4 regions of the Serratia sp. YWN4 genome follow, and region 2 is predicted to be linked to each of the others. Evidence: predicted binding sites of a transcription regulator. Region 2 holds the regulator's gene; each other region holds the start of a gene.
The links. Region 2 encodes PurR, which represses purine synthesis genes. Its sites were predicted from a motif close to CANGCAAACGTTTGCNTG; they were not measured.

Region 1: carA (glutamine-hydrolyzing carbamoyl-phosphate synthase small subunit) is a predicted target of PurR. The motif match lies at 3,268-3,285, and genes of this name have one in related genera.
Region 3: purT (formate-dependent phosphoribosylglycinamide formyltransferase) is a predicted target of PurR. The motif match lies at 2,905-2,922, and genes of this name have one in related genera.
Region 4: tusA (sulfurtransferase TusA) is a predicted target of PurR. The motif match lies at 3,737-3,754, and genes of this name have one in related genera.

What each region holds. Positions count from the first base shown of each region.
Region 1 covers NZ_CM147696.1:4,675,801-4,681,375, forward strand. The annotation lists gene carB (carbamoyl-phosphate synthase large subunit) at 1-1,877, opposite strand, end outside; gene carA (glutamine-hydrolyzing carbamoyl-phosphate synthase small subunit) at 1,896-3,044, opposite strand; gene dapB (4-hydroxy-tetrahydrodipicolinate reductase) at 3,514-4,335, opposite strand; gene ispH (4-hydroxy-3-methylbut-2-enyl diphosphate reductase) at 4,642-5,575, opposite strand, start outside.
Region 2 covers NZ_CM147696.1:2,599,215-2,604,789, forward strand. The annotation lists gene cfa (cyclopropane fatty acyl phospholipid synthase) at 1-507, opposite strand, end outside; gene punC (purine nucleoside transporter PunC) at 849-2,066, opposite strand; gene punR (DNA-binding transcriptional activator PunR) at 2,180-3,106, shown strand; gene purR (HTH-type transcriptional repressor PurR) at 3,087-4,112, opposite strand; gene cydH (cytochrome bd-I oxidase subunit CydH) at 4,435-4,524, shown strand; gene ACX9GT_RS12420 (IS1182 family transposase) at 4,611-5,575, opposite strand, start outside.
Region 3 covers NZ_CM147696.1:3,107,101-3,112,675, reverse strand. The annotation lists gene ACX9GT_RS14805 (glycosyltransferase) at 338-1,345, shown strand; gene ACX9GT_RS14800 (YoaH family protein) at 1,409-1,648, shown strand; gene purT (formate-dependent phosphoribosylglycinamide formyltransferase) at 1,685-2,863, opposite strand; gene dbpA (ATP-dependent RNA helicase DbpA) at 3,084-4,466, shown strand; gene ACX9GT_RS14785 (YebG family protein) at 4,552-4,881, shown strand; gene yqfB (N(4)-acetylcytidine aminohydrolase) at 4,907-5,215, shown strand; gene ACX9GT_RS14775 (tellurite resistance TerB family protein) at 5,368-5,575, shown strand, end outside.
Region 4 covers NZ_CM147696.1:5,232,384-5,237,958, forward strand. The annotation lists gene ACX9GT_RS24095 (DUF1145 family protein) at 1-173, shown strand, start outside; gene ACX9GT_RS24100 (lysoplasmalogenase) at 275-901, shown strand; gene ACX9GT_RS24105 (zinc/cadmium/mercury/lead-transporting ATPase) at 1,050-3,365, shown strand; gene tusA (sulfurtransferase TusA) at 3,399-3,650, opposite strand; gene ACX9GT_RS24115 (7-cyano-7-deazaguanine/7-aminomethyl-7-deazaguanine transporter) at 3,871-4,536, shown strand; gene ACX9GT_RS24120 (DcrB family lipoprotein) at 4,673-5,230, shown strand; gene glpC (anaerobic glycerol-3-phosphate dehydrogenase subunit GlpC) at 5,270-5,575, opposite strand, start outside.

The DNA.
Region 1 (5,575 bases), 2.1 Mb from region 2:
ACGTCTTCCAGCGTCACCGGTTCGAAGTACAGGCGATCCGAGGTGTCGTAATCGGTAGACACGGTTTCCGGGTTACAGTTGACCATGATGGTCTCGTAACCGTCTTCACGCAGCGCCAGCGAGGCATGCACGCAGCAATAATCAAACTCAATGCCCTGGCCGATACGGTTCGGACCACCGCCCAGCACCATCACTTTCGGGCGATCGTTGGTTGGGTTAGATTCGCACTCTTCTTCATAGGTGGAATACATGTAAGCGGTGTCGGTAGCGAATTCAGCCGCGCAGGTATCAACACGTTTGTAGACCGGGTGCAGGTTAAAGCTGTGACGCAGCTTGCGGATTTCGTTTTCGGAAACCCCCACCAGCGTAGCCAAACGCGCATCGGCAAAACCTTTACGCTTCAGCGTGCGCAGGAACTCAGCGTTCAGGCTGTTGATGCCCGTTTCAGCCACTTGCTCTTCCAAACGCACCAGCTCTTCGATCTGCACCAGGAACCAGCGGTCGATATTGGTCAGGTTGAACACGCCGTCGATAGACATACCGGCGCGGAAAGCGTCAGCGATATACCAGATGCGGTCACAACCGGCTTCCTTCAGTTCGCGGCGGATCTTGGTCAGCGCTTCCGGATCGTCCAGGCTCACTTTCGGATCGAAACCGGTCGCACCCACTTCCAGGCCACGCAGCGCTTTCTGCAAGGATTCCTGCTGGGTACGGCCAATTGCCATCACTTCACCGACCGACTTCATCTGGGTGGTCAGGCGATCGTTGGCACCGGCAAATTTCTCGAAGTTGAAACGAGGAATTTTGGTCACCACGTAGTCGATAGACGGCTCAAAGGAGGCTGGAGTACGGCCGCCGGTGATGTCGTTCATCAGTTCGTCGAGGGTGTAACCCACCGCCAGCTTGGCGGCAATCTTGGCAATCGGGAAACCGGTGGCTTTCGACGCCAGCGCAGAAGAGCGGGACACGCGCGGGTTCATTTCGATCACGATCAGGCGGCCGGTTTTCGGGTTTACCGAGAACTGCACGTTGGAACCGCCGGTTTCGACGCCGATTTCACGCAGCACCGCCATCGAGGCGTTACGCATGATTTGGTACTCTTTGTCGGTCAGCGTCTGTGCCGGGGCGACGGTGATCGAGTCGCCGGTGTGGATCCCCATCGCGTCGATGTTTTCGATGGAACAGACAATGATGCAGTTGTCGTTCTTATCGCGCACCACTTCCATTTCATACTCTTTCCAACCGATCAACGATTCGTCAATCAACAGCTCTTTGGTCGGCGACAGATCCAGACCGCGCTCGCAGATCTCTTCGAACTCTTCGCGGTTGTAAGCAATACCGCCGCCGGTGCCGCCCATGGTGAACGATGGGCGGATAATGCACGGGAAGCCGACGTCAGCGGCCACCGCCAGCGCTTCTTCCATATTGTGCGCAATGCCGGAGCGCGCGGTATCCAGGCCGATTTTCTTCATGGCGATGTCGAAACGGCGGCGATCTTCCGCTTTGTCGATGGCATCGGCCGTGGCACCGATCATGGTCACACCGAACTCAGCCAGCACGCCTTGGCGCTCCAGCTCTAGCGCGCAGTTCAGCGCCGTCTGGCCGCCCATGGTCGGCAGCACCGCATCTGGGCGCTCTTTTTCGATGATTTTACGCACCACTTCCCAATGAATCGGCTCGATGTAGGTCGCATCGGCCATTTCCGGGTCGGTCATGATGGTTGCCGGGTTGGAGTTGACCAGAATAACGCGGTAACCCTCTTCACGCAGCGCCTTACAGGCTTGGGCACCAGAGTAGTCGAACTCACACGCCTGGCCGATAACGATCGGGCCAGCGCCGAGGATCAGGATGCTTTTTATATCTGTACGTTTTGGCATGGCTGTTATGGCTCCTGATTATTTGGCGTTGGAACGGTAAGTCTCAATCAGTTCGATAAAGTGATCGAACAGCGGCGCAGCATCATGCGGGCCTGGGCTGGCTTCAGGGTGCCCCTGGAAGCTGAACGCCGCTTTGTCGGTGCGGTGGATCCCTTGCACCGTGTGGTCGAACAGGGATTTGTGCGTGACGCGCAGCGTAGCGGGCAGATGATTTTCATCCACCGCAAAGCCGTGGTTCTGCGCGGTGATCATCACGGTATTGTTATCCAGATCTTTCACCGGATGGTTGCCACCGTGATGGCCGAGCTTCATCTTCACGGTCTTGGCACCGCTGGCCAATGCCAGTAGCTGATGGCCCAGGCAGATGCCGAATACCGGAATGTCGGTTTCCAGGAACTGTTTGATAGCGGTAATCGCGTAATCGCACGGCTCCGGGTCGCCCGGCCCGTTGGACAGGAAGATGCCGTCTGGATTCATTTTCAGCACGTCATCGGCAGGGGTTTGCGCAGGCACTACGGTCAGGCGGCAGCCGCGATCCACCAGCATGCGCAGGATGTTGCGTTTGGCGCCGTAGTCGTAGGCCACTACGTGGTAGGGCAATTCGCTCGCCGCTTTCGCTTCCGGCAAGTCGCCTTCAAGCGTCCAACTGCCCTGCTGCCAGGCGTAGGCTTCTTTGGTAGTGACTTCTTTCGCCAGATCCATGCCTTTCAGGCCAGGGAAGGCTTTGGCCTTTTGTAGCGCCAATTCAGCATTGGTGACATCACCAGCAATGATGCAGCCGTTTTGTGCGCCCTTTTCGCGCAGCAGGCGAGTCAGTTTGCGGGTATCGATATCGGCAATCGCCACAATGTTGTTGCGCTTGAGGTACTCGGCAAGGCCTTCTTCGTTGCGATAGTTGCTGGCAATCAGTGGGAGGTCGCGAATGACGAGGCCTTGAGCGTGAACAGCGGAGGATTCTTCGTCGGAAGCATTGGTGCCGACATTGCCGATATGAGGATAAGTGAGAGTAACAATCTGGCGGGAATAGGAAGGATCAGTGAGGATTTCTTGATAGCCGGTCATCGACGTATTGAAGACCACTTCCCCCACTGCCGTACCTTCTGCCCCGATGGCCCGACCGTGGAATTGGGTTCCGTCTTCCAGAACCAATAGCGCTGACTTAATCAAAACACCCTCCAAGGAATAATCAATCATAATATTTGCATATTAATTCAGATTTCACCGCCTAAATCAATGCAAAAACCGCCCTCAAGGCTAATTTTTGGCAAATTGGGCGCATTTTAATGATGAGCCTCTGACTTGTCTACTCAAAGCACCATTTTTTATCGTATTTTTGCTGTTCTCACAGTTTTATGGGCTTCACACCGATAAAAACATACGGAAACTCGGGCGAGTAAACGGTTGCGAGACACAATGACACAGAAAACCCATGATAGCCGCTAAAACTCGGCCCTAATAAACAAACGAGGGGATAAAAAGGAGAGAAAGCAAAAGATAACTGATTAAAACAGGAGATACCGTTAAAATAGTCAAAGTAACCCCTGTTTTTATGGTTAAAAAAAAGGACAATAAAATTATTGCCCTATTATCATAGCACTATGATCAATACAACCACATCACAATGGTATGCAAAACATTATAACTGCTCTAAACCAAGGACATCACGCATATCAAACAGCCCTTTTTGCTGCTTGGTGATCCAGGATGCCGCACGCACGGCACCATTGGCAAAAGTCATGCGGCTTGATGCTTTATGCGTAATTTCCACCCGCTCGCCAATATCGACAAACATGGCGGTGTGCTCACCCACGATATCCCCAGCGCGAATGGTAGCAAAACCGATGCTTTTTGGATCGCGCTCGCCGGTATAGCCAACCCGTTGGTAAACCGCGCATTCTTTCAAATCACGGCCCAACGCCCCAGCGATCGCCTCGCCCATCGCCAGCGCAGTGCCGGAAGGAGCATCCACCTTGTGGCGGTGATGCGCTTCGACAATTTCAATATCGGTATAGTCGCCCATCACTTTAGCGGCTTTTTCCAACAGTTTGAGCATCACGTTAACGCCAACGCTGAAGTTGGCAGCAAACACGATGCCGATATGTTGTGCAGCAGCGCCGATCGCCGCTTTACCGGCATCATCAAAACCGGTGGTGCCAATCACCATGCCTTTTTTATGTGCCACGCAAAACGCCAGATGCGCCAAGGTGCCTTCTGGGCGGGTGAAATCGATCAGAATATCGAAATCATTAGCCACCTGTTCCAGGCTGTCGCTGACGGTCACCCCCAGCGCCCCAACACCAGCCAGTTCACCGGCATCGGTTCCCACCAGGCTTGAGCCTGGGCGCTCCAGAGCCGCCCCCAACATCACGCCCTGCGCCTGCTGCACCGCCTGAATCAATTGACGCCCCATGCGGCCACCGGAACCCGCAATCGCGATGCGGATCTGTGAATCAGTCATACTTTTCTCTCTTCTTGATTTTGTGCCCATGTAAGGAGCATGAGGTCCAGAGTAACTGCCCTGCTTTATCACTGCCAGAGGATTTCATGCAGAATTAGAATATTATGTTATCCCGATACTTTTATCAGTAACGCTATCAATTGATTAACAATTGGTCGAATAACGATAAGAACACAAATCTGCATAATCATGCGGTTTTTATGCATTGAGATAAAGCCTGTTCAGCGAGTTCCTCCTTGCCGTACGCGGGCTAAAATGCAAAACGGGGAGCCGAAGCTCCCCCGTTGCTTAACCATATAGCTGCATTCAATCGATCTGCCTGATATCCATGCGCAGCTCTTTCGGCACTTCAAACACGATGTTCTCTTCACGGCCGCTGATCTCATGAACATCCTGGCCACCCAAGGCTTTCAGGCGGCTGATGACGTCCTGAACCAGCACGTCTGGCGCGGAAGCACCGGCTGTCACGCCGATGTTAGTGGCATCTTTTAGCCAGGATTCCTGAATATCGGCCGCCGAGTCGATCAGGTACGCCGGTTTACCCACGCGCTGCGCCAGTTCGGCCAGACGGTTGGAGTTGGAGGAGTTTTTTGACCCCACTACCAGCACCACATCGGCATCCCCCGCCAGATTGCGCACCGCTTCCTGGCGATTGGTGGTGGCGTAGCAGATATCGTCTTTGCGCGGCCCGATGATGTTCGGGAAGCGCTTGCGCAGCGCATCGATTACGTCGGAAGTATCGTCCACCGACAGTGTGGTCTGCGTCATAAAGCACAGGTTACCTTCGTTCTTCACCTGCAACTGCCAGACATCTTCCGGCGACTCCACTAGGTACATCCCCCCTTTCGGGTTACTGTACTGGCCCATGGTGCCTTCCACTTCCGGGTGCCCGGCGTGGCCAATCAGAATCGCCTCTGTGCCCTTGCGGCTGGCACGGGCGACTTCCATATGCACCTTGGTCACCAACGGGCAGGTGGCGTCGAACAGCATGGTCAGTTCGCGCGCTTTCGCTTCGGCACGCACCGCCTGAGAAACCCCGTGCGCAGAGAAGATCAGGATCGAGCCGTCCGGTACTTCCGCGATCTCTTCAATAAACACCGCACCGCGTTCGCGCAGGCTATCGACCACATAGCGGTTGTGTACCACTTCGTGGCGCACATAAATAGGTGCGCCGTAAATCTCCAGCGCACGCTCCACAATGCTGATCGCACGATCAACCCCAGCGCAAAAACCGCGTGGG
Region 2 (5,575 bases):
CATGCCGGGTTGCAGATGCAGCTTTTCGCAGATCATACGCAGTTTGGCTTCTTGCGCTTCTTCCAGCGTGGTGGCTTCTTTCCAGTAGCCGCAGGAATATTGCATATAAGGATCAAGCATCAGGGTAAACAGGTCGTTGACTAGATCGTAATGTTCTTTGCCGACGATCCAGGCACGTTTCTTGGATTGCAGATTGCCCAGACGGGCAGCGGCAATGCGCAGGGTATCTTTCAGTTTGCGGGGGAGTTTTTTCTCAAGACCGGCAGCGACAACGCGCTGAAAAAAAATGTCCAGCCGTTCACACTCCCACCAACCATCCATATAGCTTTCGCCCAATCCCAAAGAGCCTTCCTGCAGAACGCGTTTAAAGAAGTTGGGATTTTTAATCTGAATATCGAAAGGACGTGAACCGTTGATCTCAATACCGGCCATGCCGAGCATTTCATGCGCGATACGATACCATTGGTTATCCTGAATGCTCAGATCTTCTATACACGATGAACTCATAGTTTCTCCATCACCTTCTTCTGACTTATGACCCATAAGAAAATAGCGTAGACAATTTCTAATAAGGCATACGTTTAGCTACGGTAAAATTTCGCCGTGGTGTCTGATACCGACTATGAACAGAGGAAATTTAAGAGACTCCCAGCGCAATTAAAGGCACGGGAAAATGATTCCTTAAATAAAGTGTGACGCCATCCGCGGACACAAGAGTTACTGCGATAAAAGTTCTATATAGGTGTTATTTTAAAAGGTTATTTCGAGTATAGGCTTGCCGAGACGCAGACTCAACAGTAAATCGCGCTCGGCTAGAATTTTCATTAAGTGACTATTTCTCAAGGCAATTATGATGCGGAGTCAGCATGTTTCTGGCAGATGACTTGCCCATCAACCTCTTCTTTCCCACGCTGAATCATGTACCCCAAGGCAGCCAAAACCACCGTGGCGACCATCACGGTAACCGTGGCTAACAGCGGTTGGGTGATAAATGCCGAAACCAACATACTGGCGATAAAACAGAGCCCCAATTGCAACGTATTCTGCAAGGCTGCGGCTTTACCACTGTTATCAGGGAACGGCATCAGCGCATTGGCCACCAGAATCGGGTAGCTGGCACCGTTAACCAAAGCCATAAAGCAGAATGGGATCAGCAGACGAGTTAATGTCGGTTGACTCAAGGTGGCGACCAGATATAGCGCCACCATGCTGACTCCATAAGCTACCAGCAGCCACGGCAGCAAGGTTTTGCCAGAAATGCGGTTTAACGCAGTACGACAACCGTAGCCGCCGAATAAAAAGGCCAACGTCTGTGGAACATAACTCAGGCCAATGTCATTCGGGCTGTATCCCATATTGCCGAGAATAAACGGCGAACCGGTCAGCCAGGCAAAGAAGCTGGCAGAGCAGGCAGCAAAGATCATCACGTTGCCGCTGAAAACCCGAGACTTCAGGATTTGCAGGAAACTGAGGCCGGGCTTTTTATCGGCAGAAGGTACGATTCTGGCCGTCTCTTTCAGCAGCAGGGTTGGGACGAACAACAAGGCAGCGATACCCAGCAGCACCGCAAAGATCGCTCGCCAACCCAGGTGATTCAGCAGCCAGGCACCGATCAGCGGGGCCAATGCTGGGGAAAGTGCAACCAATGGCATGATAGTGGCGAAAATACGGTTAACTTTGCCATCGCGATAGCGATCCACCACGATGGCCTGCCAGGTTACGGCGGCAGAGCAGACTCCAATTGCCTGGATGAAACGCAATGACCACAATTGAACGGCATTTTGCACCCATAGCATCCCCAGGCAGCCGAAAGCAAACAACGCCAGGCCAAACAACAGAACTGGCTTGCGGCCCAGCTTATCGGAAAGCGGCCCCCACACCAGTTGGGCAAAGGCGAAACCAGCCAGAAAGATACTCAGGCTGGCGCTGATGGCACTGGCGGAGATTTGCAAATCCTGTTGCATGGCACCAAAGGCGGGCAGATACATATCGGTGGCCAGATAACCCAGCATACTCAGGCCAGCGAGATAAAACATAAATCCAAAATTTTGCATGGTATTTCTCATTAATATTTCTTATTGCAGGTTTTTTAGCGCCGGCCAGTGTATCCGGCTGGATCTCTGCTTGTGAAACGGTAATATTTGCTAAGTGCTATTAAAAAAATTGAAGGCAAAAAGAGATGTGGTCTGAATATTCACTCGATGTGGTTGATGCGGTAGCGCGCACCGGCAGTTTCAGTGCGGCAGCACAGGAGTTGCACCGTGTGCCGTCTGCGGTGAGTTATACCGTGCGACAATTGGAGCAATGGTTGGCGGTGCCGCTGTTTGAACGCCGTCATCGTGATGTGGAATTGACGCCTGCCGGGGCGCTGTTTGTAAAAGAAGCGCGTACTGTTATCAAAAAAATGCTTGATACACGCCGTCAATGTCAGCAGGTGGCTAATGGCTGGCGCGGGCAGCTAAAAATCGCAGTGGATATTATTGTTAAGCCGCAGCGCAGCCGCCAACTGGTAGTGGATTTTTATCGCCACTTCCCCGATGTGGAACTGATGGTGCAACCGGAAGTGTTTAACGGCGTGTGGGACGCGCTGGTGGATGGCCGGGCTGAGATGGCTATCGGGGCCACGCGCGCGGTGCCGGTGGGCGGTGGTTTTGCCTTTCGCGATATGGGCTTTATGAACTGGCTATGTGTGGTTAGCGCGTCACATCCGTTGGCCAGCCTGAGCGGTTTGCTGCGCAACGATCAACTGCGGCCTTATCCCTCTCTGTTGTTGGAAGATACTTCGCGCAACTTGCCCAAGCGAGTGACTTGGTCATTGGATAATCAGCGGCGGCTTACCGTGCCCGATTGGGTTTCCGCCGTAGACTGCTTGCGCAGCGGGTTGTGTGTTGGCATGGTACCAGCGCATCGCGTGCTGCCGTTAGTGCAAAGCGGGGAACTGGTAGCCTTGCAATTGCAGGAGCCGTTTCCCGCCAGTGCCTGCTGCCTGACCTGGCAGCAGAACGCACAATCACCGGCGATGGCTTGGCTACTGGAGTATTTGGGGGACAGTGAAACGCTCAACCAGGAGTGGCTGAGCGAAGAGACTAGCGGCGATAATCGATGAACGGGCCATCGGCCACGGAACGGCGCTCGATCAGTTTTGGATGCACTTCAATCACTTGGGACTCTTCACGCTTGCTGATAATGCGATCCAGCAGCATGGTGAAAGCCATTTCCCCCAGGCGCTCTTTCGGCTGGTGGATGGTGGTTAGCGCCGGGGTGAAATAGCGCGCGTTACGCACGTTATCGTAACCGATCACCGAAATATCCTGCGGGACGCGCAGCCCCAGTTCGTCGGCGGCACAAATCGCCCCCATTGCCATAATATCGCCCCCGCAGAATACCGCAGTAGGACGGTGCTTCTGCGACAGGATCTGGTGCATGGCCTTGTAACCCGAATCGGGTTCAAAATCCCCTTGGACGATCCACTCTTCACGCACCTCAACATTGGCCTCTTGCAGCGCCTTCAGGAACCCCTGATGGCGGCCGCCGCCGGTGTTGCGTGACAGTTGCCCTGGAATAGCGCCGATATCACGGTGGCCACGCTCCAGCAGATAACGACCAGCCAGATAACCGCCCTCAAAGGCGTTATCGATAATGGTGTCGGTAAAATCACCGCGTGCAGCACCCCAATCCATCACCACCATTGGGATATTGCGATAATCCTCCAGCATGCCCAGTAACTGATCTGGGTATTCCGAGCACATCACCAGCAGGCCATCAACACGCTTTTGCGCCAGCATCGCCAGATAGGCCTGCTGCTTGTCGAGATTATTGTGTGAGTTACAGAGGATCAGGGTATAGCCTTTGCTGTAGCAACTGTTCTCTACCGCTTCGATTACTTCAGCAAAGTAGGGCGCTTCACTCGAGGTCGCGAGCAAGCCGATCGATTTGGTGTGGTTAACCTTGAGGCTGCGTGCGACGGCGCTCGGGGAGTAGTGCAGATCTTTGATCGCAGCCCGAACGGCCTCTTTTGTTTCTTCGGCGACGAAACGCGTTTTATTGATGACGTGCGAAACGGTGGTAGTGGAAACGCCAGCGCGTTTGGCTACATCTTTAATCGTTGCCATCTAAAGAATGACTCCTGAACCCACAGGTTATGGTATGTGAGTATGATGTTAATCGTTTGCCTGCGTAGATCTCTCTCCAGATAAGCGGAAGCTGAGTTTTTAGTGCTGAGTTCGTAAGCCGCTTAAACAGGAGGGGCATTTTGCCGGTACGCAGTTGTGAACTGCGGATTCTGTCCCATATCGACGCAAAGTGGAAGATCTATTCGGCATTATAACGAGGGAAATGATAACAAGATTTTAGTCACGAACTGTGTGAAAATGATTTGACGCATTAATCATGTGGATTTTATGCTTAGTGAAGCCAATCTGATAGGGAGTCGTTATGGATACCGATTTGAAGATGTCATTGATTACCACCGTTTGTGCTTTGGCAATGATTATTGTTTTCGGTTTTATCGCCGCATTGAACTGATTCATACCAAGAAATAATAAAGGCGCAGCATGCTGCGCCTTCAGACTGCTGACTAACCCCACTTCTTCAGGTGGGGTTCTTCTTTTTTAGCGACCGCAGGTCGCGATCGCGATATTTTTCCATAACCCCGTCATTGGCGACTTCTGTTCGCCCAAGGCACCTTTCTGGCCTTCCCAAGACGCTTTCCACCACCGGTAAAGACAATAAAGAAGCGCCAGCAGCGCCATCTTTTTCATATTCTGCGCTGTGGCCGCCAGCAGGCACTGCATCTGCACTTTTGACAGTCCACGGAACCGCGCATACCGATGGCCATGGTGCTGTTTCGCATCCGCGAAGCTTCTCTCCACCGTCTCTTTGCGCCGCGCGTAGATTTTCTTGCCCCATTTCGTCAGCCGTAACCTGTTGGCTTCCTCTTTCGCCTCTTCCCACACATGCCGCGTTATCGTTTTCTGTGCCTTGCTGTTCTGCGTACATTGCTGCCTCTGCTCACAGCGCTGGCACACTGCCGGGTCTGAACGGTAATGCTGATAACCGTTACGGTCTGTCGTGCTATATATCAGCAATTCGCCTGCCGGGCACACATACACTTCCCGTGCCTCATCATACCTGAAGTGCTTTTTCTGGAACTCATTCTGACCTTTGTGCGGCCGCCGATAGCCGGGAACCAGCGCGATACCCATTTCCTGTGTCAGATGGCACACCGCGGCGGTGAAGTAACCCGCGTCCACACCCACCGCCACCGGCTCCAGACCGAAGCGCTCTACCTGCCGCTCAAGTCGCCCGATAAAGGGCTGGCTATCATGGACATTGCCCGGTGTCACATGCGTATCCAGGATGATGCCGTGCTTCCCGTCCACCGTGCGGTGGTCCAGATAGAAGAAGCCCTTCGGTTTGTTATCCCGGTGCATAAAGCCGCTTTCCGGGTCGGTGGTGCTGACTTTGGTGTTCTTAACGGCGACGCTTTCTGGCGTCTTTTTTACGGCGGGCAGCGGCTTTTTTTCGTGCTTCCTCCTGTCGGCCTCCACGGCAGCATCAAGCTGCTCCAGATATT
Region 3 (5,575 bases), 510 kb from region 2:
TAAACTATGGGTAAGCGAAGCGTTTTTTGCGACTTTTACGCCTTTTCTGAATGTGAAAAGGCAAGAGGCCTTGATGCTGGCAAATAGAGATCATAGTGTTATCCTAACGTGCGAATATATAATGATACTCCATTATTAATTGCGAATGGTTACTATTTCTTTATTCTTATATTACTGAGATGAGATATTATTTAATTCTGAACATGGATTGTGGATACCAAAAATAATCAATAAAATCATCCGGTCAGTATTGTAGTTCATCACCTTGTAGCAAAGCAGTACCCTGAATTTATTAAAATAATTAAACACTTTTACTTCTGCCAGCAAAGAGCCGTGTATGTCATTAAAACTGAGTGTCATTGTCCCTCTGCATAATGTCGGGGAGTTGTTCGTCCCTTTTCTGGAGTCTCTGCTTGCGCAGCAGGAACAACAGCTTGAAGTGATTATTGTGAACGATGGTTCTACCGATGGTTCAGGTGATATTGCTCACCGTTATGCCGCTCAGCATTCGCATATTAGTGTGATCGATCAAGCGAATGCGGGCGTATCCTGTGCGCGTAACGCCGGATTGGCCGTCGCGCGTGGGAAATATGTCGCCTTTCCTGATGCTGATGATGTATTGGCGCCAGAAATGTATTCAACGCTGATTGCACAGGCGGAACAGCATCAATTAGATGTGATGCAGTGCAATGGCGAACGTTATTTCGCCAGTAATGATGAGTTGCAGCCGATCATTCCCCAACAGCGGTTGAAAGACACTGCGGTCATCAGCGGCAACCAATGGCTGGAAAAGGCGCTGAAATCCAGACGCTTCATTCATGTGGTGTGGCTGGCAGTTTACCGTCTTGATTTTATCAGACAGCATCAGCTCTATTTTGAGCCGGGCCTCCATCACCAGGATATTCCCTGGACTACCGAAGTGATGTTTAACGCCCAGCGGGTGAAATACCTCAGCAAGCCACTGTATCGCCAGCGGGTTCACGATCGGTCGATTAGCAACCGCCGCCGCACCGGGCAGGCCAACGTTGAATACCAGCGTCATTACATGCAGATCGTCGAGATGCTGGTGGCGCTGAACCAACGTTATAGCCAGAAAATCCCGCTTTGCCCGGCATTTCACTGGCAAATCACTCGCGAAGCGCTGGGGATTTGCCACAGTATTCGCCGTGAACCTGAGTTACAGGCACGGCAGCAGATCACTGAAGAATTCTATCGGCGTGGTATTAATCACGCCATGATCGCCAACATGCGCGGCATCAAACAGATATGGCAGGTCATGCTGTGGCGGCATCGCCTGAAACAGTGGCGGTGCAACCGCCGTTGCCCGGTGCAGGCTCCAGAATAACAGGCGTAGGGTTCCACGGCTTTAAGGCGTATACTCCACGTCCATTTTGCTGGGGAGAAACACATGCTTGCAGGTATGCCGTCACTGAGCCATCAAGAACAGCAGGAAGCTGCTGAACGTATCCATCACCTGATGGAGCAGGGCATGAGCAGTGGTGAAGCCATCGCGTGCGTCGCACAGGAAATCCGTGAAAAGCATCAAGGGGATCGGGTAACTGCCCTGTTCGACGATGAAGAGGAAGAACCGCAGGAAGAGCCGACCGAGTATTTGGAAGACGACGCGGAAGACGACGAAAATTATTGATATTGCCGGGGTTCGGCGTACCGAACCCCAAGGTTATCAGCCTTGAACGGCCACTGCTGCGGCCGCCTGTTTAGCCAATTCTACCGCCTGATCAACGTCCGCTGCGGTAGCCAGTGCCACCCCCAAGCGGCGTTTGCCGCTGATGTCCGGCTTGCCGAACAAACGCACCTGATTATAGCCGCTTAACGCCCGATCCAACCCACTGAAGCGCAGGTTTTCGCTGTTCAATTCCGGCAGGATCACCGCAGAAGCCGAAGGCCCGAACTGGCGGATGGCGCTAATCGGCAACCCGAGAAAAGCACGCACATGCAGGGCGAACTCGGACAGATCCTGCGAGATCAGCGTAACCATGCCGGTATCGTGCGGGCGTGGCGACACTTCACTGAAAATGACCTCGTCACCGCAGACAAACAGCTCAACCCCAAATAAACCAAAGCCCCCTAATGCGTTAACCACGTTTTCTGCAATCGCCTGCGCACGGCTTAATGCCAACTCAGACATCTGCTGCGGTTGCCAGGATTCACGATAGTCGCCGTCCTCCTGACGATGGCCGATCGGGGCACAGAAGTGTATGCCATCAACGGCATTGATGGTCAGCAAGGTGATCTCGAAATCAAATTTCACCAATCCTTCCACAATCACCCGGCCACCACCGGCGCGGCCGCCTTGCTGGGCGTATTCCCATGCGCTGCCAAGCTGTTGCTCGCTGCGGATCAGGCTTTGCCCTTTGCCGGACGAGCTCATTACCGGCTTGATGATGCACGGATAGCCAATTTCAGCCACTGCCGCACGGAAGCCCTCTTCGCTGTCGGCAAAGCGATAACTTGAGGTTGGCAAACCCAGGGTTTCTGCCGCCAGGCGGCGGATGCCTTCGCGGTTCATGGTCAGGCGCGTGGCTTCGGCACAGGGCACCACGTTGTGCCCTTGCTGTTCCAGCTCGACCAGCATACTGGTGGCGATGGCTTCAATTTCCGGCACGATGTAATCGGGGCGCTCCAGCTCAATGATTGCTTTCAATGCCTGACCATCCAGCATATTGATTACATGGCTGCGATGGGCCACATGCATGGCAGGAGCGTCTTTGTACCGATCGACAGCAATCACTTCCAGCCCTAAACGCTGGCATTCAATGGCAACTTCTTTACCCAACTCGCCAGAGCCGAGCAGCATAACGCGGGTAGCAGAAGGGCGCAGAGCGGTTCCAATTGTCAACATAGTTTCGTACCAATACGGTCTGATAGTAGGCGCGCATTATATACGAAAACGATTGCGTGTGCAGAGGGTGAGATAACAAGGCCCGGAAATCTGCCGCTGCCAGCAGTTTTTTTACCGCTGAAATCCGGAATCCACACTAACTCTGTTATCATCTGCGCCTGATTCGGTGCCAGCCCGCGGGCCGCGCCGCCTTTCCACTTGCTATATAAGAGTTATTGCCGTGAGCACAGTTTCCTTTTCTTCCCTGCCGCTGCCAGCCGAACAGTTGGCCAACCTCAACGAACTGGGGTATGCCGAAATGACGCCGGTACAGGCCGCAGCGCTGCCCGCTATCCTGAAAGGGCTGGACGTTCGTGCCAAAGCGAAAACCGGCAGCGGCAAGACGGCGGCGTTCGGTATCGGTCTGCTGGATAAAATCAACGTTGCCCAGGTGGCGGCCCAGGCGCTGATCCTGTGCCCGACGCGTGAGTTGGCCGATCAGGTCAGCAAAGAGCTGCGCCGCTTGGCACGTTTCACCCAGAACATCAAAATCCTGACCCTGTGCGGCGGCCAACCGGTGGGGCCACAGCTCGATTCACTGGTGCATGCGCCGCATATCGTGGTAGGGACACCGGGCCGCATTCAGGAGCATCTGCGTAAAAAAACGCTGGTGCTGGATGATTTGAAGGTGTTGGTGCTGGATGAAGCCGATCGTATGCTGGACATGGGCTTTGCCGATGATATCGACGACGTGATCAGCTATACGCCACCGCAGCGCCAGACCTTGCTGTTTTCTGCCACCTATCCGGCAGGCATTGAGCGCATCAGCGCGCGCGTGCAGCGTGAACCGCTGAATGTCGAAGTGGATGAAGGGGATGAACCCACCACCATCGAGCAGCGTTTCTATGAAACCACGCGCGATCAACGCCCAGCGGTGCTGGTGGCGGCGATCCGCCATTATCAACCCGCTTCTTGCGTGGTGTTTTGTAACACCAAGCGCGACTGCCAGAGCGTGTTTGAAGCGCTGGAAGCGCGCGGCATCAGCGTGCTGGCATTGCATGGCGATCTGGAACAGCGCGATCGCGACCAGGTATTGGTACGTTTCGCCAACCGCAGTTGCCGAGTTCTGGTAGCGACCGACGTCGCAGCCCGTGGTCTGGATATTAAAGATCTGGAACTGGTGGTGAACTACGAATTGGCATTTGACCCGGAAGTACACGTACACCGCATTGGCCGTACTGGCCGTGCCGGTTTGAGCGGGCTGGCCATCAGCCTGTGTACGCCACAGGAAATGGCGCGGGTACATGCGATCGAAGAGTATCTGCAAATAACCGCCAATTGGGTGCCGGTTTCAGAGCTGAGTGGGGCGTCAAATGCCTCGCTGGAGGCCGAAATGGTCACGTTATGTATCGACGGTGGCCGTAAAGCGAAGATCCGCCCTGGTGATATTCTCGGCGCGCTGACCGGCGATGCTGGGTTGACGGCAGCGGATGTGGGCAAAATTGATATGTTCCCGGTGCATGCCTATGTGGCGATCCGCAAGGCCAGCGCACGCAAGGCGCTGCAACAGCTTCAGCAGGGCAAAATCAAAGGCAAAAGCTGCAAAGCGCGGCTGTTGAAATAATAAACGGCGGAGCGCTTGCGCTCCCGCTCGATATGATATTATACTGTATAAAATTACAGTATTCTAACCTTTGAGGAATGCGCACATGGCTGTTGAAGTGAAATATGTAGTAGTAAGAAACGGTGAGGAAAAAATGACTTTCGCTAACAAGAAAGATGCCGATGCCTACGACAAAATGCTGGATCTGGCCGACAGCCTCGGTGAGTGGCTGCAACAGGCACCGATTACCCTTGAAGATGAACAGCGTGAAGGGTTGAGCTTCTTCCTGGCAGAGCATAAAGACGCGTTAGCGCAGATTCTGCGTGGTGCTGCACCACAGGAAACAGTGAAAAAACCGGCTAAAGCCAAAAGTGAAAAACCGGTCGCTATCTTGCAAGAAGAACCAGCCTCCGAGCCAGAACAGCAGGCTGCATAATCAGCCGTGATGAACAAGGAACGGTATGAACCGTGAAATAACCTTCTTCAGCCGCTTTGAGCAAGACATTATGGCCGGGCGCAAAACCATCACCATTCGGGATGCCAGTGAATCCCACTTCCACCCCGGTGAGGTGCTGCGCGTGAGCCGTAATGAAGACGGCGTATTTTTCTGCTTTATTGAAGTGCAGTCGGTCACGCCGATACGTCTAGGGGCGTTGACTGAAGCGCATGCTCGGCAGGAGAATATGACGCTCAGCGAGTTGAAACAGGTGATCAAACAGATCTATCCAGGGCTGGATGAGCTGTTTGTGATTGCCTTCAGGAAACGTTAATTCCTTGCCTGGCTGAGTATTTAATGGCTCTGCGACACAAATTTGCATCTTTCATACATTTACTGACAAATAATCCCCTAATCTGAAGATTGATCGGCGATCTGGCATGAAAGTGCCTGCACGCCTGAAATTCACCTGTTCAGAGGTAGACGATGAAAAATAACTGGATGCAACAGATTCAATCGATGCTGGGTGACAAAGCCAGCTCAATGGGCGGCACGGAAGGCATTGGTAAATTACTGGCCCCGACCGCGCTGGGTGGCCTGGTAGGCGTTCTATTAGCCAACAAATCCTCCCGCAAAATGGTGGGTAAATTTGGTAAAAACGCGTTGATTATCGGTGGCAGTGCCGCGTTAGGAG
Region 4 (5,575 bases), 2.6 Mb from region 2:
ACGTGGCGCTGTTCTTTATGGTGGTGATGCATGGGCTGCAACTGGTATTACTGAAATCCACCCAGCCGAAAGATCAGCCCATCAGCCGCGGGCAGCAAGCCAAAATTTTTATTTTTGGCGTCTTTGAAATGCTGGCCTGGCAGAAAAAACAGCCGCCGATCAAGAAGAAATAAGCCTCACGAAGAAAGCGTTGTCTAACTTACGCACGCTGCCTAAACTGAAGTGACAACCTGGATCGGGTGACACCGCTCCCATCATAAATAAGGAAGACAAAATGAGTTGGCCGTTCCTTGCCGTATTTTTTTCCGGTTGGCTGTTCGTCGATGCCTCCTACCGCGGCCCCCGTTGGCAACGCTGGGTGTTTAAACCGGTCACGCTGCTGCTGATGCTGCTGATGGCCTGGCAGGCGCCGGTGCTGGGTGCGGCCGGTTATCTGATCGTCCTGGGCCTGTTGGCCACGCTGGTCGGTGATGCCCTGCTACTACTGCCACGCGAACGCGTGCTGTATGCCATCGGCGCGTTCTTCCTTTCGCACTTGCTTTATACCCTGAGCTTTGCCAGCCAGATGACGTTCAGCCTGTTCTGGCCATTGCCAGTCGCGTTGTTGATCATCGGGGCGGCGCTACTGGCAACCATTTGGAGCCGGTTGGAAGAGATGCGCTGGCCGATCGCCACGCTGGTGGCAATGACGCTGCTGATGGTATGGCTAGCCGGTGAGCAGTATTTCCTGCGCAGTACCGATTTGGGCTTCTCGCTGCTGGCAGGCACATCCCTACTGCTGCTGGCCAACGTGGTGTGGCTGCTGAACCGCTACCGCTTCACGTTCCGTGCCGCAGACGCGATTGTGGCTTTCTGCTACTTCGTCGGCCATTTCCTGATCGTCCGCTCGCTCTATCTGTAACAGAGACCATGGGTTCGGTTCGCCGAACCCGTTTTGCCTTTTCCCCACTTCAGTTAGCAATAATTCTCATATAGGGCTTGACTCTGGAGTCAGCTCCAAGGTGTAGAGTCAATTCTGAGAACACCGTTAATTGCCTGAAGGGGGCGTTATGCATACTCATAAAGAACATCATCATCAGGAACATAGCCATAAAGAGAGCGGCTGCGGCTGCAACCATAGCCACGCGCAAACCCAGCACGGTTGCAGCAGTGAAAAAACCACCGGGGCGGAAAATCACGCCCATGCCCACGAACCGGCCCATGAGCACAGTGCCAGCTGTTGCAGCAGCGGCCACGACGATCCGGATGAGGAAAGCGACAGGCTGGCTGCCGCTCCCCCTTCCGGCAGCCAACGTTTCAGTTGGAAAGTCACTGGCATGGATTGCCCAAGCTGTGCCAAAAAAATTGAAAATGCCGTCACTGCCATTCCCGGTGTCGCAAGCGCACGCGTACTGTTTGCTACGGAAAAGCTGGTGGTGGATGCCCAGAGCGATATCAGCCTGCGCGTGCAGGATGCGGTAAAACAGGCTGGTTTTATCCTGCTGGATACCGCAGTTAAAACCGATGAGCCAAAAACCTCCCGCCTGGGTGAATTCGGCCCGCTGGTATTCCTCTCGGTATTGATGGCAAGCAGTTGGATCTTGGATCTCATCAACCCGCAATTCGGCCAGATTGCCTTTATCATTACCACGCTGGTCGGCTTGGCACCTATCGGCCGTAAAGCCCTGCGCCTGATCCGCTCAGGCACCCCGTTCGCTATTGAAACTCTGATGAGCGTCGCCGCCATTGGCGCACTGTTCATCGGTGCCACGGCCGAAGCCGCCATGGTGCTGCTGCTGTTTATGGTGGGGGAACTGCTGGAATCCTATGCCGCCAACCGCGCCCGCAAAGGCGTGAAAGCCCTGATGGCGTTAGTGCCGGAGGATGCACTGCTGATCCAGGGTAATTCGCGCAAAAAGGTGCCGGTCGCCAGCCTGCGCCCCGGCGATGTGATTGAAATCGCGCCGGGTGGCCGTCTGCCTGCCGATGCTGAGTTAATCAACCCCTTCGCCAGCTTTGACGAAAGTGCATTAACCGGTGAGTCCGTGCCGGTTGAACGCAAACAGGGTGAGAAAGTGGCGGCAGGCAGCCTGTCGGTTGATCAGGCGGCGCAGATGAAAGTGACTTCTGAGCCAGGTAAAAATGCCATCGACCGTATTCTGCAACTGATTGAAGAGGCCGAAGAGCGCCGCGCACCGATCGAACGCTTCCTCGATCGCTTTAGCCGCTATTACACCCCGGCGATCATGCTGCTGGCGGTTGCCGTGATCCTGGTGCCACCGTTGATGTTCGCCGAACCTTGGCAGATGTGGATCTATCGTGGCCTGACCCTGCTGCTGATCGGTTGCCCTTGTGCGCTGGTGATCTCGACTCCGGCGGCGATCACCTCCGGCTTGGCCGCCGCCACCCGCCGTGGTGCGCTAATTAAAGGCGGCGCGGCGCTGGAACAGTTGGGCCGAGTACAAACCATTGCGTTCGATAAAACCGGCACGCTGACCGAAGGCAAACCGACCGTCACCGACGTGTTGCCAGCCAACGGCATCAGCGAGCAGCAGTTGCTGGCTCTGGCGGCTGCGGTTGAGGTGGGTTCCCACCATCCATTGGCGCAGGCCATCATCAACCGCGCCGGGGAAAACGGCGAGGCACTGCCGCTGGCAGAAAACCGCCGGGCGCTGGCAGGAGTTGGCGTGGAAGGCATTGTTAACGGTAAAACCATTTTGATCAGCGCGCCGGGCAAACTGGCAGAAAGCCAGCTTAGCCACGCATGGCGCAGCCAGGTTGAAACGCTGGAAACGGCAGGGAAAACCGCCGTAGTGGTGCTGGAAGAGGGTGTTCCCGTCGGCCTGCTGGCACTGCGTGATACCTTACGCAACGACGCCAAACAGGCGATTGCCGAGTTGGCAGAATTAGGCATCCGCGGCGTGATGCTGACCGGTGATAACCCGCGCGCGGCGGCAGCCATTGCTGACGAGTTGGGAATTGATTACCGCGCAGGGCTGATGCCGGAAGACAAGGTGCAAGCCATCACCGAGCTGAATCAACAGCAGCAGACGGCAATGATTGGCGATGGCATCAACGATGCCCCAGCGATGAAAGCCGCCAGTATCGGCATCGCCATGGGCAGCGGCACCGACGTGGCACTGGAAACGGCTGACGCCGCATTGACGCACAACCGTCTGGTTGGAGTAGCCGAGATGATTCGTATCGCACGCGCCACACACGCCAATATTCGCCAGAACATTGCCATCGCGCTTGGGCTGAAAGGGATTTTCCTGGTCACCACCCTGCTAGGGGTGACCGGCTTGTGGCTGGCGGTGCTGGCGGATTCCGGCGCTACCGCGCTGGTGACTGCCAACGCACTGCGTCTATTGAAGAAACGCCCATAGCGGCAATCCGCCAGGCTCCACGCGGGCCTGGCGTTACTCCACCCGTCCTTTGCGCAGCAGATAGCGATAAGGGGCCGTTTCGGTTTCCTGCGCCACCAGCGTGTGCTCCATAAAACGGCAAAAACCCGGAATATCGCGGGTGGTGGCCGGATCGTCGGCAATAATCAGCAACGTTTTACCGTTGTCCATATGGCGCACGGTTTTACGCACCATCATTACCGGTTCCGGGCAGCGCAAGCCTAACGCGTCGAGCGTCTGGTCTGCCTGGGTAAAGATATCAGTCATGCATTGTTCTCGATCAAAAACGATCGGCGAAGGCTCGCCGGATCTCACTGGCATATAGTTTACGCCAGTGGTTTTTCTGTGCAACACAGGTTATCGTTTGCGTGAAATTTAACCACAACTTAAGTTGCATTGGTTGCGCAAACGCGTAATATGCGCCGCGCAGGTAAAATCTCTACCGTTAAATATGGGTTCCCTCACCCCAACTTAAAAAGGCCACATCATGTATTCGTTTACCGCTCAACAGCGCGTTACCGCGTTGGTTTGGCTATCGTTATTCCATATTGCCATCATTACCTCCAGTAACTATCTGGTGCAGTTGCCGATCGGTATTTTCGGTTTCCATACCACCTGGGGGGCGTTTACTTTCCCGTTCATCTTCCTGGCAACCGATCTGACGGTCAGGATCTTCGGTGCCCCGCTGGCGCGCAGAATTATCCTTGCCGTGATGATCCCCGCGCTGTTTATCTCCTATGTGATCTCCACCATCACTTTTCAGGGGGAATGGCAGGGTTTGGGCGCACTGACCCACTTTAACCTGTTTGTGGCACGCATCGCCGTCGCCAGCTTTATGGCCTACGTGCTGGGCCAGATCCTGGATGTGTATGTCTTCAACCGCCTGCGCCAACGCCGCACTTGGTGGCTCGCTCCGGCAGCGGCGATGTTCCTCGGCAATATCAGCGATACGCTGGCGTTCTTCTTTATCGCTTTCTATAGAAGCAGCGATCCCTTTATGGCCGCCAACTGGGTGGAGATTGCGCTGGTCGATTACGGCTTCAAAGTGCTGATCTGCATGCTGTTCTTCCTGCCGATGTACGGCGTGCTGCTAAACATGCTGCTCAAACGCCTGGCATCGCGCCAGCAAGACGGCCAGTTACAGCCGAATTAATCCGCTGATCAGGGGTGGCTCGGCTGCCCCGCTACTGCGCAAACAAGCCTTGTGACAACATCCGCCTTGCATTTCAGCCTGGAATACGGTGCCATACGCGACAACCCCCCTACCTGTGAAGGAATAAGGAAGCCCCATGCGTAAAGTAGCAAAATTGATGGGTATCAGCCTGTTAGTGCTTGGCCTTGCGGCCTGTGACGGTGCCAAAGACAATAAAGAGCCGGTCAACGGCAGCGCGAGTACAACAGCCAACCAAGCGGTGAGCTTACTGGATGGCAAACTGACCTTTACCCTGCCAAACGGCATGGCGGATCAGAGCAGCAAGCTGAGCCAGCAATCTAATAACCGCCACGTCTTCGCCGACAGCACCGGCCAGCGTGCATTGATCATCATCCTGGGTGATAAACCAGCAGACAGTCTGGAAACTCTGGCCCAGAACATGGAACAGCAGCAGCGCTCACGCGATGCCAACCTCCAGGTTATCACCAATAAAGTCATCGATATCAACGGGGTGTCATTGCGCCAACTGGACAGCATCATTACCAGCAGCGGCCAAAAGGCTTACTCGTCGATCCTGTTCGGTGAGCTGGGTAACCAGTTGCTGACTATTCAGGTCACGCTGCCAGCGGATAACCAGCAGCAGGCACAAAGCGAAGCCGAAGGCATTATCAGTTCGTTGAAGTTACAGCCTTAATCTTGCCAGGGCCGGTGCTTGTACCGGCCCCTTTAATTCTTACCCCAGCGCCTGCGCCAGCAGGGTGATCGGATGTTCGCAGCGCTTACTGGTCGACATTTCGATCTGCCATTTGCAGGTTTCGCAGTCGGTAATCACCCTATCCACGCCGCTCTCTTCGATCTGACGGAACAACGAAGCACCAATGCCCTGCGAGGTTTCATAGTTCTCCGACTTGAAGCCGTAAGTCCCGGCGATCCCACAGCATTGCGATTCCAGCACCACCAGTTCTAAACCTGGGATCTGCCGCATCAGCTCCAGCGTGTAGGCGGTCCAGCCCATTTTTTCCATATGGCACGGCGTATG